2 regions of the Metabacillus sp. Hm71 genome follow, and region 2 is predicted to be linked to the other one. Evidence: a T-box and tRNA genes for the amino acid it is inferred to sense, from the RefSeq annotation. Region 2 holds a T-box; the other holds one or more tRNA genes.
The links. A T-box is a leader RNA that pairs with one kind of tRNA and senses whether it is charged. The one in region 2 lies ahead of argS (arginine--tRNA ligase), so its partner is inferred to be a tRNA-Arg.
Positions count from the first base shown of each region.

Region 1 (7,866 bases), 2.3 Mb from region 2:
TTAAACCACCGCAAAGCACTGCTTGTTCTCCGAATAAATCTGTTTCAGTTTCTTCTTTAAATGTCGTTTCTAATACGCCAGCGCGAGCTGATCCAACACCTTTTGCATATGCTAAAGCTTTTTCTTTTGCTGTACCAGTTACATCTTGGTAGATCGCGAATAATGCAGGTACACCAGCACCTTCTTCATATGTTCTTCTTACTAAGTGTCCAGGACCTTTTGGTGCAACTAGGAATACATCAACATCTGCAGGAGGAACGATTTGGCTGAAATGTACGTTAAAGCCATGTGCAAATACTAAAGAATTACCTGCTTCTAAACCTGGTTTGATTTCTTCTTCATATACTTTTGCTTGTTGCTCATCTGGAAGTAGTACCATTACGATATCTCCAAGTTGTGCAGCTTCAGCTACTGATACAACATGGTGACCATCTTCAACAGCTTTGTTAAAAGAACCGCCTTGGCGAACACCTACTACTACGTCAACGCCGCTTTCTTTTAAGTTAAGAGCATGTGCATGACCTTGAGAACCATATCCAATGATTGCTACCTTTTTACCTTGTAATGCTGCTTCGTTTACGTCTCCGTTATAATATACTTTTGTCATGTATAATCTCTCCTTCAAAAAATGTAAGTTTATTAGTAGATCTTTTGCTTTTATATAAATCTTAAAACCTGTGCTTCAGGCAAGATTTTTACCTTTGTTAAACGATTGAAATAGGAACTTCCTTGGCAGCTCTTTGTGTGCCGCGAGTAAATGCAGTTGTTCCTGTTCTGGCAATTTCTTTAATGCCATATGGCTTTAATAAATCAATTAATACTTCGATTTTTGATGGCTCGCCCGTTACTTGTACGACAACACTTTCACGGCTGACATCAATCACCGTTGCCCGGAATGGCTGAATGAGTCCTTGAATCTCCATTCTTGTAGCAGGTGTTGACATCACCTTTATTAACGCAAGCTCTCTTGCTACAATTGATTGTGAGGTAATATCAACCACCTTAATCACATCAATTTGTTTATTTAATTGCTTTGTGATTTGCTCAACTTCTTTTTCTTCTTGAACATTTACAACAAGCGTCATTCGTGAAACACCTTCAGTTTCCGCATGACCTACTGTTATGCTTTCAATATTAAAATGTCTTTTCGAAAATAATCCTGTAATTCGATTTAAAACACCTGTTTGATTTAGTACTGTTAATGAAATTATCCTTTTCAAAGCTTTACACCTACCATTTCATGCAACCCTTTTCCTGAAGCTACCATTGGATAGACGTTTTCATCTTTGCTTACTCGTATATCTAATAAGACCGGACCGTCAGAAGTAATGGCTTCCTTTAATTTCTCTTCCCAGCCTTCAGTTCTTTCAATGCGAACGCCTTTAATGCCATAAGCTTCTGATAATTTAACAAAATCAGGTTGTGAAACAAATTTTGATTCTGAATAGCGTTCTTCATAGAATAATTGCTGCCATTGTCTTACCATTCCTAAAGCAACATTGTTTAAAATGACAACTTTAATTGGTAAGTTCAATTCATGGATAACTGATAATTCTTGAAGCGTCATTTGGAAGCCGCCATCACCTAAAACAGCAATAACTGTAGAATCTCTATCAGCTAATTGCGCGCCGATTGCAGCTGGCAAGCCGAAGCCCATTGTACCAAGTCCGCCAGATGTTACCCATTTATTTGGATTTTTAAAATTATAATATTGTGCCGCCCACATTTGATGCTGACCTACATCGGTTGTTACGATCGCTTCTCCATTCGTCCATTCATGGATTAGCTCTAGAACCTTTTGTGGTTTTAACTCAGTGTCTTCCTCATTATAAACAAGAGGATATTCTTGCTTATTTTTAGCAAGCTGGTCATTCCATTCCTTTTGATCACCTTGTTTGCCTTCTTGTTTAATTAGCTGTTCTAATACTAGCTTTGCATCACCAACGATCGGAATTTGTGTTGGAACATTTTTTCCAATCTCAGCTGGATCAATATCAATATGTGCTACTGTAGCTTTTTTAGCGAAATGCTCTAAGTTGCCTGTAACCCGGTCGTCAAATCTTGCCCCAACGCTGATTAATAAATCACAGTCATAAAGTGCCATGTTTGCGGTATATGTGCCATGCATTCCAGCCATTCCTAGGAATAGAGGATGATCAGCCGGAAAACCGCCTAAGCCTAGCAGCGTGTTCGCAACAGGTATTTGTTGTTGTTCAGCATATTCTGTCAATTCTTTTGAAGCATTTGCATGTAAAACACCTGCGCCTGCAAGAATCACTGGTTTTTTAGCGCGGCTTACTGCTTCAACTAATTTTCGAATCTGCAAATAATTCGGTTCACAAGTTGGTTGATAACCTGGCAAGTTGACAGGCATATCATAGCTGAAATCCCCTTCAACAGTTGCAATGTCTTTAGGAATGTCAATTAAAACAGGACCTGGTCTGCCAGTTGTTGCAATATGAAATGCTTCTTTAATAATTCTTGGAAGCTCGCTTACTTCACGAACTTGATAATTATGCTTTGTAATAGGAGTTGTAATTCCTAATATATCAGCTTCCTGGAAAGCATCTGATCCGATAACACTAGAAGCAACCTGCCCTGTAAAGACTACTAATGGTAATGAGTCAATCATCGCATCTGTCAAACCTGTAACTAAGTTCGTTGCACCTGGGCCTGATGTTGCAATGACAACACCTGGTTTTCCAGAGACACGAGCGTAACCTTCCGCTGCATGTATACCGCCTTGTTCATGTCGAGTTAATACATGGAACATACCAGAATTATATAGACTATCATAAATTGGTAAGACTGCTCCGCCAGGATATCCGAAAATTACTTCTACTTTTTCCTGCTTAAGTGCTTCAATTAGCATTAAAGACCCCGACATTGTATTTGTACATTTGGCAGTTGAGCTGTTCAACTGTACATTTGTACTCATTTTCTTTCCTCCCTTAGCAGGCTACTTTTAGCCCTTTGTTTTAGTTTTTCTGTTCTTGCTTGACTAAAAACAGCATATAAAAAACCTTCCCACCCCTCATAAGACTCCACAACAATTTGTGTGCCAAAGGGGCAAAAAGGTTAATAAACTTTTCGCGGTACCACCCTTCTTCATGGCCAAAAATGACCACCTTACGAACAGATCCACTGTTCACTTTGATAACGAGTACCGAAGAATGGGACTCGGTTAATCTTACTGTTGTTTCAGATTAACACTCAGAGGCGAGTTCATCATTTGGGAGTATCACCGGCTTCCAGCTACCCCGGTTCTCTGTAGATTCTTTACCAAAGACTACTTATCCTCTTCACCGTTTTCCTATATGCAGTTTATTAGCCAGTTTGAAGGCGATAATCCTTCAAGTGCTTATAATATCCAAGGGTGAAAGATCACCCAGTTCTCATAATTTGTTTTATTTTTTAATATATCCCTTCTAGCGAGTGAAAATCCACTAAAAGAGAAATCTCAAAAAGTTAGCATCAGAACATCTGAATGAAAGGAGAAATTCTCATTTTATTTAAGAATTTTCTACACTTTTTTAAATGTTCGTGTAACTTTATTTGAACTTATATTACGCTCTAGAAAAGCAAGTGTCAACAGTGTTTTATGAATTATTTGATAATTTAGATTTATCGGATTAGTTGTATCCGCTTTCATTGTTGATATGCTTGGAATGACTTTTTTAAAAAAATTTTGAAGAATTTTTAAAATCCGCAACTGCGGAAATCGTAGGATAGAAGAAGAATGTTAAGCAGGAGAGCTTGACAAGTAAAAAAGTGATCTTTGATAAAAATGATGTTACATGAAATTCGAAAGAAAATACACAAGTTTGTAAGGTTATATCCCACTATTTTTTAGATAAGACGTTAGCTTTTCAAATAAAAAAACCCTTCATAATATGATGAAAGGGTTTGATATGTATTGTTTGATGGCGTCCCAGGAGAGATTCGAACTCCCGACCGACGGCTTAGAAGGCCGTTGCTCTATCCAGCTGAGCTACTGGGACTTAATTTATAAAAAATATAAGGTTTTAAATACTAAATTTGTCGTCGTCCCGATTTCAAAAAGATGATTCAAGATGCAGCTCAATCGGTACGCTGATGCCATTTCAAGGCAGCATATTCGTTCGTGCTCTATCCAGCTGAGCTACTGGGACTTATTTTAAGGATACAGATTTCAATTTCAAATATCACTAGCGACATTTTTCATTATATTGATATTTAATTTAAAAGTCAATATTATTATTAAATTTTTTAAAGGAGAGGGAGATCTCTCCCTCTCAAATATTTAATTTAGGGTTACTTGCTGAGAAAGTTCCTCAACTTTCTGTCCATTCACTTCATAAAACGTAACTTTTGCGGTGTTTTTTTCAATAGTAAGTATAGCATATGTCTTTTGTCTTCGCATCGCAGGAAGTCTGATGCTTCCGGGATTTATAAATAATATGCCATCGATCATCTCAGCACCGGCGATATGTGAATGTCCAAAACATGCAATATTCGCCTTTTTCTCTAATGCACGGTATTTTAAATTCATTAATGTAGCTTTTACATTATATAGGTGGCCATGTGTCATATACAAGGTGAAACCATTTACATCTACTATGATCTCATTCGGCAATTCAGAGCCAAAATCACAATTCCCTTTAACACCTTTAAAAGAACTTAATTCTTTACTGTCTGCCGGGAGCTCAGAATCTCCACAATGCAGCATAAAGTCCACTTCTGTTTTATGGCGGTTTTTTATGTCCTCGATTTCTGCTGTTAAGCCATGGCTATCACTCATTATTAAAACATTCATAAATACGCGCCCCATTTTATATTTGTTTAATAACTTCCAAGATCTTTTTTATAGCCTCTGCCCGGTGACTTATCCGGTTTTTTTCCTCTTTCGGTATACTTGCCATTGTCTGATTTAACCCTTTCACAATAAAGATTGGGTCATATCCAAAACCATTTTCTCCTTGCTGCTTCATTGCGATATACCCTTCACAAGTTCCCACCACCGTTTTTGTTTGCTGTCCAGGTATTGATAAGGCCAGCGCACAAATAAATCTTGCAGAACGGTCCTCCATGCTTTTAACACCAGTTAATTCTTCTAATACTTGGCTGATATTCGCTTGATCATCTTTTGCAGGTCCAGCATATCGAGCAGAAAAAATCCCCGGCCTGCCGCCTAAATAATCAATGGCTAAACCAGAATCATCGGCAATTGTCATGCGCTGATAGGCTTCCGAAATAGCTTCTGCTTTCAATATGGCATTTTCCTCAAAAGTAACCCCTGTCTCTTCAACATCAATTGAATCAGGGTAATCTAATAGAGATTGAACATGGAAGCCTATTGGAGATAATAATGCTTCAAATTCTTTTACTTTCCCTGGATTTTTTGTTGCAATAATGATTTCCTTCACTTTGCACCAACCTGCTTTTTGATATTTTCTGTCACGATGAGTGAAAGATCGCCAAGCGCCGCTTTTTGATGTTCGATAAGAGCTAATATTCCTTCTTCAGCCAGATCAAGCAGACAATTTAATTGCTGTCTTGAAAATGTTGCTTCTTCTCCAGTACCTTGCAATTCAACAAATTGACCTTGCGATGTCATAATGACATTCATATCGACTTCTGCACGTGAATCTTCAACATAATCTAAATCTAAGATTTCTCCATGCTCATTGTCAACCCCTACTGATACAGCAGCAAGGTAATCTGTAATTGGCAGCGCCTTTATTTTCCTATCAGCAACCAATTTCCCAAGCGCAATCGTCATAGCAACAAATGCACCTGTGATTGAAGCTGTCCTTGTTCCACCATCAGCTTGAATAACATCACAGTCAATCCAAATAGTGCGTTCACCTAATTCCTTTAGATCAACAACTGCTCGTAATGCTCTACCTATTAAGCGCTGAATCTCCATTGTCCGACCACTGATTTTCCCTTTTGAGGACTCTCGAATTGTACGCTGCTCTGTTGCCCTTGGAAGCATGGAATACTCAGCTGTAATCCATCCTTTTCCTTCACCTCGCATAAACGGCGGCACTCTATCCTCAATACTGGCATTACAAATTACCTTTGTATTACCGAAGGAGATTAAGACGGAGCCCTCTGGATGAATAACAAAATCTTTTACTATATCTACTTTCCTCAACTGATCCTTAGCACGGCCATCATGTCTCATTCTTTAATTCCCTCCAATGAAAGTCCATTAAATTCTGTAAAATTATGTACAAGAAAGAAGAGGTAGCTTTGTTATAAGCATACCTCTTTTTACCCTTTTTATAGTATATCAAAAACGTGCTATTAAAAACTACCTGTGTTCACTTTAGCAGGTCTTGTAACAGGCTCGGTCAACTTTTCACCATTCTCTCTCACTAATTCTGCTTTTCCATTTACTGTTACAGCAACACTTTCGACCCCTTCTTGCTCAGTTAACGTTAATACCAGTGATTGGAGAACCTCTGATGAAATGATTTTTTGTTCTTCATCAAAACTTCCATAAATTGATTCATTAAAATCTAAGGTTACCTTTCCATCTTCATATTTAGGCGCGCTTAATAATTCAACATCATTTTGGAAGCCGCTAATTAAACCTGTTGAAGGTGAAGGTCCCTCAATAAGCTCTTTTACTGCAGCAGCGATTGGATCTGTTTCCGTATTACTCACCCGCTTTGTAACAGGAACATAGTACTGTTGCCCATCAGCTTCAGCCGTGTAATAAACGGTTAACGGATGGGTATTTGTAATATCAACAACATCTGTAGAATCATGATTAATACCGCTTTCTCTACTCACACCATCCTGAATTGGTGTTCCATTTACAGGCATTTCCTTCTGCTCATGGCCATTCACCCAAATCTTTACCTTTTCCACATTATCAAACTGTGTTAATGTCCATGTAATTGCTTGTAAAATTTTTGCTTCATCTTCTTTTTTATAATCATTGAATTCCTTAGAAAAATCTGCAATGGCTACACCGTCTTTAATATCAACCCCTAATACTTGAGTATCTTGCGGTAGTACAGCTCGAAAACCATTTGGAAGAATATTTGATATTGGTCCGCCTTCTACTAAGTATTCTAATGCTTGTTTTGCGACACTTTTCGTTTTTGGTAGGTTCATTGAATAAGGGACAACCAATCCGTTTTTATCGATTAAATATAATTGACTTGTCACACTTTCCTCTGATGCTTCATCTGATACACCCTCTACATTTCCCTCTGAATTTAACTGTTCAGCGTCATCTGTAAGGGTCACATCTTGTGGTGGATCAATTTCTTTTGCAGCTTGTTCAGCATTAAATAAACCACAACCAGAAAGTAACATAGATGATGCAATAACCGTTATTGCTATCTGTTTGTTATATTTAGACATTCTCATCCCTCCAAAGGCAGTTTGTACTACTATGTATACGAGCTATTATTTGTTTTAGACCGATTTTTTGTACAAACTTTCATGAATAGCTACTCGCATTCTTGGAGGGTACCGTATGGGCACACAAGGAAAGAGGCTGCTCAATTGAGACAGCCTCTCTCTTCGTATCTATTAAGATTTCAGTTGCACATCCAATTTGATTGATTTGACACACTCTATTTCATGTTCAAACCATTTTGTTGCAATTTTTTCAAACAATTCTCTTGGACCAGTTGTTAAAAATAAATGCTGTTTTTTACCTGAGGATTGGTTTAATGCCTTTTTAAACGACAGAATTGTACTAACTTCTCTAGCAGTTTCATCCCCAGAGCAAATGATTTTTACTGCTTGTCCCATGAATCTTTCAATTTGCGGCTGAAGAATTGGATAATGTGTACAACCGAGAATTAACGTATCTATAGGAGAACCTTTAAGTGGTGCAAGAGTTTCTTCAACGATTAAATC
Region 1 is NZ_CM200278.1:4,190,219-4,198,084, forward strand. Features, by position in the region: gene ilvC (ketol-acid reductoisomerase) at 1-607, opposite strand, end outside; gene ilvN (acetolactate synthase small subunit) at 705-1,220, opposite strand; gene ilvB (acetolactate synthase large subunit) at 1,217-2,938, opposite strand; T-box leader at 3,063-3,315, opposite strand; tRNA gene ACSVDH_RS20795 (tRNA-Arg) at 3,925-4,001, opposite strand; gene ACSVDH_RS20800 (metallophosphoesterase) at 4,283-4,795, opposite strand; gene ACSVDH_RS20805 (XTP/dITP diphosphatase) at 4,812-5,405, opposite strand; gene rph (ribonuclease PH) at 5,402-6,169, opposite strand; gene ACSVDH_RS20815 (GerMN domain-containing protein) at 6,292-7,362, opposite strand; gene racE (glutamate racemase) at 7,534-7,866, opposite strand, start outside.
Region 1: it encodes a tRNA-Arg, which carries the amino acid that the T-box ahead of argS (arginine--tRNA ligase) is inferred to sense. The anticodon was not compared.

Region 2 (7,866 bases):
ATTAATTCTGTTTGGTAAGCTAGTTTTTCAGCTTCCATATAGGCTATTGCCCCCATTGCTGTCATTGCCTGTGTTCCATTGATAAGGGCTAATCCCTCTTTTGCTGTTAATGTGATGGGGAAAATTGACTCTTTCGTTAAAGCTTCAATCGCAGGTACTCGCTTTCCTTTATAGAAAACCTCACCTTCGCCAATTAAAACGAGGGCAAGATGGGAAAGCGGCGCTAAATCACCGCTTGCTCCAAGTGAACCTTGCTGAGGAATGACAGGATGGATCCCTGTATTTAATAAGTCTAACAACCGTTCAATCACAACAGGCCGGACACCGGAAAATCCTTTCAGCAAGGCGTTGGCACGAAGCAGGATCATTGCTCGTGAAACGACCTCTGGAAACGGTTCGCCAATTCCGCAAGCATGGGAACGAATGAGATTTAGCTGCAACGACTCCACATCATCCTTGCCAATAAGAACATCACTAAATTTTCCAAAACCTGTTGTAATCCCATAGACGATTCTTCCTTCTGCGACAATTTTATCCACCGCTTTTCGGCTTTCTTGCACTTTTCTCATGCTTTCTTCCGAATACACAACCTTTTCACCATCAAAAAGAACTTTCTTTAGTTCAGAAAATGTAAGTGTTTGACCCGTTAATGTAACCATCATTCTTTCTCCCTTCAAAATCCTTTAGTTAAGTAAAGAGGCAATAGAAAAGGGGGCTATATCAATGAAATCAAATATGATTTCAAGATATAGCCCCCTATTTACTAAAATACTATGGGCAAATTATATATGATTAATGCCTAAACCAATGGTTTCATGCTCAGATCCCTTAACAGGCGCACCAATTGTACCATATAAGGAAACAGCAATCCAATCTCCCTCTTGCTCATTATCATACGGGTTCCCCCGCAAAATGGCAAAAGATAAGCCAACCGTTCTAAGTACTGACCCTATTTGAACTTGGCCTCTAGTTACACCATGAAGCGCCTCAATTATTGCATGGTATAATGCATGTGATTCACGATAAACATCAGACTGGATAATCTCATTTTTCTTTGCTGCTGTTTCAATTGCAGCAACTACTTTATGTGCATCCATCGACCCGACTTTCCCTATACAACCCTTCCAATTCGACTGCTCGAGTTTTGCCAGCTGTTCAGTTGAATCGTCAGATAGTAAAAGAAGAATGGCGTGCCGACCGATACGACGATCTTTACTCAGTGCCATATAAACAACTCTTTCTCACTTACTATTTATCTAAAATACTCTAATAGCTAATAACTAGTTTCATTGTAAGCGCTTGAAAATTGAGTGTCAACCATATTTTTCATAAAGCGAGACTTCCATTAGTGGGATGTTCTTTATCCCACTGATGGTTAGCGAGACTTATCGGAATATTTACGGGCAGTTCCCTCCACTTGATTTCTTTGCTTTACTTGAATCTTAAAGTGGGGATTACTGACCGTTAAGATTGGGATTAAGCGCCATATCTTCCACTATAATATGAAAAAGACACGGCATTTGTTATACTTGCAGGAAAATAGTTACTCTATTCCTGAACGATAGGCAAATGGTGTGCACCCTTCAAGCTGTTTGAATTTCGTATTAAAATACGTTTGATGTGTATAGCCTGTTAACCGTGAAATTTCCTCTATCGAAAGTTCAGTATCCTGCAAAAGCCGTTTTGCTTCCCGAATCCGCATTTGATGCAGTGTATCTCGAAACGATTGTCCAGATTCTGCAGCAAAGCGACGGCTAAGCGTGCTTTTATTGATCCTGAGTGCTTGAGCACATGCAGCCAAATTCCACTGAGCATCCCAAAAATTTGCTTCCATCATGTCTTTTACCTTTTCGACAAGTGTCTCTGTGCCCTTCTGGTGACTGTCATTCCTTGCTGCAAGCAGATGGGTGACAAATGTAAGCAGTTCAGAAACAATTTGATATATGACCGGATTTCGGATAATTTGCTGAAAGACAGTGTGGTAGGCGATTTCCCAGTCTGCTTCATTTGTCTTATATGCCTTCATATACCTGCGGATTTGCGCCAAAACACTTGTCAATCTGATTCGTACCATGTCAGGGCTTGGATACGGTTTTTTATAGGTGAAAAATTCATGTTCTACCCATTCGCGAATCGCTTTAGTATCTCTTTTTTCAAGCATTTCAATCCACTGACGCTGTTCGAGCGGTGTCAGAAAAGGATCCATATCCCGCCATCCTGCTCGTTCATCTCCCGCCAAAATAATGTCATACCCTTCAAAGAACACTTGCTCTGTTAATTCCTTTGTTTGTCGATAGATTTCCTTTAATGTGCTTTTTCCTGCAGGTGAATTCAATACAAGGGCAAGGGGTTCCTCCATTTGTTCCTTCCAGCTTGCAAGAAATGCTCGACACTGTTCCTTTAGATGTGATTGCTCCTCTGTTTCATGAATCCCTAATATAAATTGAGATAAGGCAAAAAACCGATACTTTCCAGTAAAAGGGAACTCTTGCAGTGTTTCATATACATAAGGCAATGCATGCCCATTTGGGGTGATAAATGCCGACATGATAACCGATTGCGGATGGAGTTTGTCAGTCAAGAAAAAATCAGCATAATCGATATCGATATGATCGTTCTCCTCCTCATTACTGCCAGCCGGAATTTGCTTACGATTTCGAATTTGAAAACGTAATTGCTGAACTTGTTTAATTAAATCTCCAGGGGAAAACGGCCTAAACAAAATATCCTCCGCATGCAGGCTCAGGCCGCGATAGGCAACCTGAAACACTCTCTCCGAAGAGATCCCTAACCAGCGGATTTGTTTAGTTTGCAGCACTTCTTTTAAAGGGTCATCTTTCCAAGCCCATTTATCCATATCTATGATGACAAAGTCTGGCTTTTCATACTTAATAACATTGGAAAGTTCTTTTATTTCTTCAAATGACGTCAACTGAATTCCTGTGACATGTGATTGTATGATCCAACGTATCCCTTGTGCTTCAAGTCCATCTTTGGCTACCAGATAAATCTTCATCCCTGCAACTCCTAAAGCTTTTTTTACAGTTTTCTCCTTAAACTAGCACGTCCATTCTCCCAATTTACGAAAACGTCAAGTTCAAAAAGCTGCGAGAGTTTTTCTTCTGAAATCATCTCATCTGTACGTCCCGAATCGAACACCTCACCTTTTTTCAACAAAAGCGTATGGGAGAAAATGGGGAGAATTTCTTCTACATGGTGTGTGACATATAGGAATGTCGGGGCATTTTCGCGTTTATTGATCGTCTCCAATGCTGCCAACAGCTGCTCACGAGCAAGAAAATCCAAGCCAGTTGTCGCCTCATCCAAGATTAATAGCTCAGGGTCTGCCATTAATGCTCTGGCAATTAGTACCCGCTGTCTCTCACCTTGTGAAAGAGTTTCATAAGCTCTATCAGCATAGGACAAACAATGAAGTTCCTCCAGCAGTCCAATTGCTTTTTGTCTCATTTCATCTGTAGGTTCCTCATATAAACCAATGGAAGCGAATGCTCCACTTAAAACAATTTGATATGCCGTATCTGACGGATAGAGCTTTTGCTGTAAATTTGAAGACACCAAACCAATTTTTTGCCGCAGTTTTTCTGCTAAATAGTCTCTACCAAACACTTTTCCTAAAACGGTAACACTACCTGTTGTAGGGAAATAGTATGCACAAAGCATGTTTAATAGCGCTGTCTTTCCCGCACCATTCAACCCATAAAGCACCCAGTTTTCTTGTTTATGTATCTTCCAATTTATTTCTCTTAACAGCCAGTGTCCGTTTCTCTTTAACGAAACGTTAGATAGTTCTATTATTGCTGACACCTTTGCCTCCTCCTTTTCTTGTATGTCTAAATAAATGGCAAGCAATATTGAATGCCTATGAATCAATAAATCTAGATTTTATTCTCATATGCAGTCAATCTATTAATGATTAACCTAAATATCCAAAGCACTTCCAATTGCCATCATGATAATAAACCCATATACAAGTATAACTCCCAAGCCATACAGAAATAAATGATCCTTTTTAAAGACTCTAATTAATTCTAGAAATGAAATAACAAAACGCGTAACAAACAATAATCCAAATATACAAAAAAATGCCATTCCTACAGTCATAGGAATCTCGGTTATTAATCTCATACCATCCGGCTCATTATTTGAGGCTACTCCAATCCCTACCCCAATATAAATCAACAAAAATGATGTTAAGACCAATGTACAAAAAAACACGAAATAACGATGTACCGTTGGGGCTAAAGATGAATCCACAGACACCACCCATTAAAAAAAATACTTAATACATAACCTGCACGAAATGATAGGATGAGACCATGCAAAGATCATATCGGTTTCATTGTTTTTTACATAAGAGTTCTTTCCAAATGTCATCATGATAACATCTGTTTGGTTACTCTTTTTCTTTTTCTTCTTACTCATTTTAAACATTCCCATCTATCCATAAAATACATAAGAAAATACTACTATAAATACCATTTTATTACCATAAATCTCTGGTAATGAATTTAGATAATGGGCAAGAGATGTCTAATTCTTCTCCTCATTATGAAAATTGCCCATTGCTTTCTTTCCGTAAATTCTTTATAATCGCTAAAAAGATCATTTCGTTCGATGACGAAGAGAGTAATTTTACAGAAAATCCAAAGCGAGTTAGGGATGGTGGGAGCCTAATGGATGATGTAAAATGAAGCGCACTTCTGAGAAGCTGCTCCGAAATTATAGTAGGTCCAGCCGGGGAACACCTCGATATCAAGGAAAAGAAGGTTCTTAATGAACAATAAGAGTGGTACCGCGGGCAAATCTCGTCTCTAGTTTAGAGACGGGATTTTTTTATTTTCAAAAGAAAGGTGATAAAGAAGATGGATTTACTAAACATATATGCTGAAGAATTAACGAAAAGCTTAAACGGCATTCTCTCTCTTGAAAATATTTTAGAATTAATTGAAAAACCTAGATATTCTACTCAAGGTGATATCGCATTCCCTTGCTTCACGTTGGCAAAGACCTTAAAGAAAACGCCAAACCAGATTGCTGTTGAAATTGCAACTCGCATCAATCATCCAATGTTTGAAAAAGTAGTGGCAGATGGACCTTATGTTAATGGATTTTTTCATAAAAAACTCGTCAGCAATGAAGTGATTACTTCGATTCTTGACCAAGGGAAACACTATGGTTCATCCGACATTGGAAATGGCAAAAACATAACAATAGACTTTTCATCTCCTAATATTGCAAAGCCCTTTTCAATGGGGCATTTACGTTCAACTGTAATTGGAAACTCACTTGCCCATATTTTTGAAAAATGTGGGTATAATGCAATTCGAATTAACCATTTAGGGGATTGGGGCACCCAGTTTGGAAAATTGATTGTCGCTTATAAGCTATGGGGAAATGAGGAGCAAGTAAAGCAAAACCCAATAAAGGAATTGCTGAGCCTTTATGTAAAATTTCATGAAGAAGCCCAACAACAAAAACATCTTGAAGAAGAAGCGAGAATCTGGTTTAAAAAACTTGAAGATGGTGATGCGGAACCAACCAAGCTTTGGGAATGGTTTAGATCAGAGTCTCTCCAAGAGTTTTCAAAAATCTATAAGTTATTAGGGATTACCTTTGATTCCTACCATGGTGAAGCATTTTATAACGATAAAATGGAGAAAACTCTCCGACTACTCAATGATCAAAAGCTGCTTTCAACCTCTGATGGTGCAGAAGTCGTCCATTTAGATGAGTATGAATTACCGCCATGTTTACTAAAAAAATCAGATGGGGCTACCCTTTATGCAACAAGGGATTTAACAGCAGCATTATATAGACAAGAAACCTACCATTTCAAAAAAGGAATCTATGTTGTCGGTCATGAACAAAGCCTGCACTTTAAACAAGTATTTCTTGTTCTTAAGAAAATGGGATATAACTGGGCAAACGATTTAGTCCACGTTCCATTCGGCTTCATTTTAAAGGATGGCAAGAAAATGTCGACGAGAAAAGGCAAGGTTGTCCTTTTGGAGGATGTCATCAGTGAAGCCGTTTCTTTAGCAAAAGAAAACATTGAAGTGAAGAATCCAGGCTTACAAAATAAAGATGAGGTAGCGAAGCAAGTTGCAATTGGAGCTTTAATTTTTCATGACTTAAAAAATGAGCGCTTAAATAATATTGAATTTTCACTAAAAGATATGCTGAAATTTGAAGGCGAAACCGGACCATATGTGCAATATACACATGCCAGAGCTTGTTCCATTTTAAGAAAAGCTGGGGGAGCAAAAGATAGTCAAGCTGAAGGGTTAGATGAAGAGGAAAGCTGGGAATTAGTAAAGATGCTGATGGACTTCCCTGCTGTCATTAAAAAAAGCATGACTTTATATGAACCATCACAAATCGCCAAATACTTGATTGATCTCTCACAAGAATTCAATAAATACTATGGCATTGTGAAGATATTAGCTGATGATGAACAAAAGGCGCAACGTATCGCTTTAGTCAAATCTGTTACAACCGTCTTGTGTGAAGGTTTAAGATTGCTTGGGATCACTGCTCCTGAAGAAATGTAGTCTTTTATCACAAGAAAAGTACTGATGTTTTTCAATTTCAATTAAAGAACTAATAAATTCCTCCACTGTGGTCAAACTAATCAAAAGCCAGATCACGGAGGTGTTCCTATGTTAAGCAATGATGAGGAATATACAGATTTTTCAAATGTTGAAACCCAAAGAAACTTCTTAACAGCTGAAGAATTCCCGGAAGGTTCTTTCGGCTCACCAATTGGTAAGAATAAAAAGGTAGAAAATAAAAATACACCATGGCAGCATGGACAACAATTTTATAGCGCTTTTACTTATGAAAACCGCATTTTGCACGAGGATATGCCAAGGCAATTTCCGAATGCACATCCGCCACACGATGAAAAAAGTATAAATACTGAAGAACCATATAATGACTCTCGTTAAACTTTAGGCAATCATCTCTGGTTGCCTAAAGTTTGTTTTGCCTAGAATTAAGCACAAGCAAAAATAAAATAGTGTTTATTTTTTTTACTAATTATAGGAAAATAGATATTGTAAGTGAATAAAACGATTTAAAGAGGTGACTTTCAAATGGTGAACATGAAACCTTCACCTATGACTTTAACACCCCATGCAAAGCCTGGTATTAGGAAGGCGATTCTTTGCATGGGACGGTCTAATTACTAAATATCGCCCATAATAATCGACTGCTTGACTAATATTTCGGCTTTGCACTTATTTTTTGATTTATAAAAAATAAGGGGCTGAGCGGAAATGAAATATGTAAATGCAAGTCGCGTATTACCTGAAGAATTGATCAAAGAAATCCAAAAGTATGTACAAGGAGAAACTGTTTATATTCCTAAACCAAAAAGGAATCATCAAAAATGGGGATCAAACTCAGGTAGCAGACAATTAATAGATGACCGAAATGCTAAAATAAAAAAATCTTTCAAAAACGGAAATGAGATTGACCAATTAGCCGATGAATTTTTTCTCTCGATTGAAACGATAAAAAAAATAGTCTACTCAAAAACATTTGAAAGCACTGATTCATAAACAGTGCTTTTTTATATGGCTATTTTATTTCTAAATTGTTTTTTACCTATAATTTTGCAGACTAAGATTTTAAAGTAAAAGGAGATATAATGTTGAAATTTTGTAGGAGGAGTGATAACGATGGAACCCTTTATCAAAAGTTATCAATTTCATTTTATCAAGAAACAAACACAGATTCTTTTAAATGGACATTCAAGCACAAAAGATCCAGGGGTTTTAAGTGCTCTTAAATTAATTGCAATCGAAAAAGTATATGAATTATTTCCTGACTTAAATAAGGAGC
Region 2 is NZ_CM200278.1:1,903,341-1,911,206, reverse strand. Features, by position in the region: gene hutH (histidine ammonia-lyase) at 1-659, opposite strand, end outside; gene hutP (histidine utilization transcription antiterminator HutP) at 783-1,226, opposite strand; gene ACSVDH_RS08985 (helix-turn-helix domain-containing protein) at 1,544-3,016, opposite strand; gene ACSVDH_RS08980 (ABC transporter ATP-binding protein) at 3,040-3,816, opposite strand; gene ACSVDH_RS08975 (hypothetical protein) at 3,940-4,275, opposite strand; T-box leader at 4,627-4,837, shown strand; gene argS (arginine--tRNA ligase) at 4,884-6,572, shown strand; gene ACSVDH_RS08965 (hypothetical protein) at 6,681-6,968, shown strand; gene ACSVDH_RS08960 (CD3324 family protein) at 7,299-7,583, shown strand; gene ACSVDH_RS08955 (FusB/FusC family EF-G-binding protein) at 7,704-7,866, shown strand, end outside.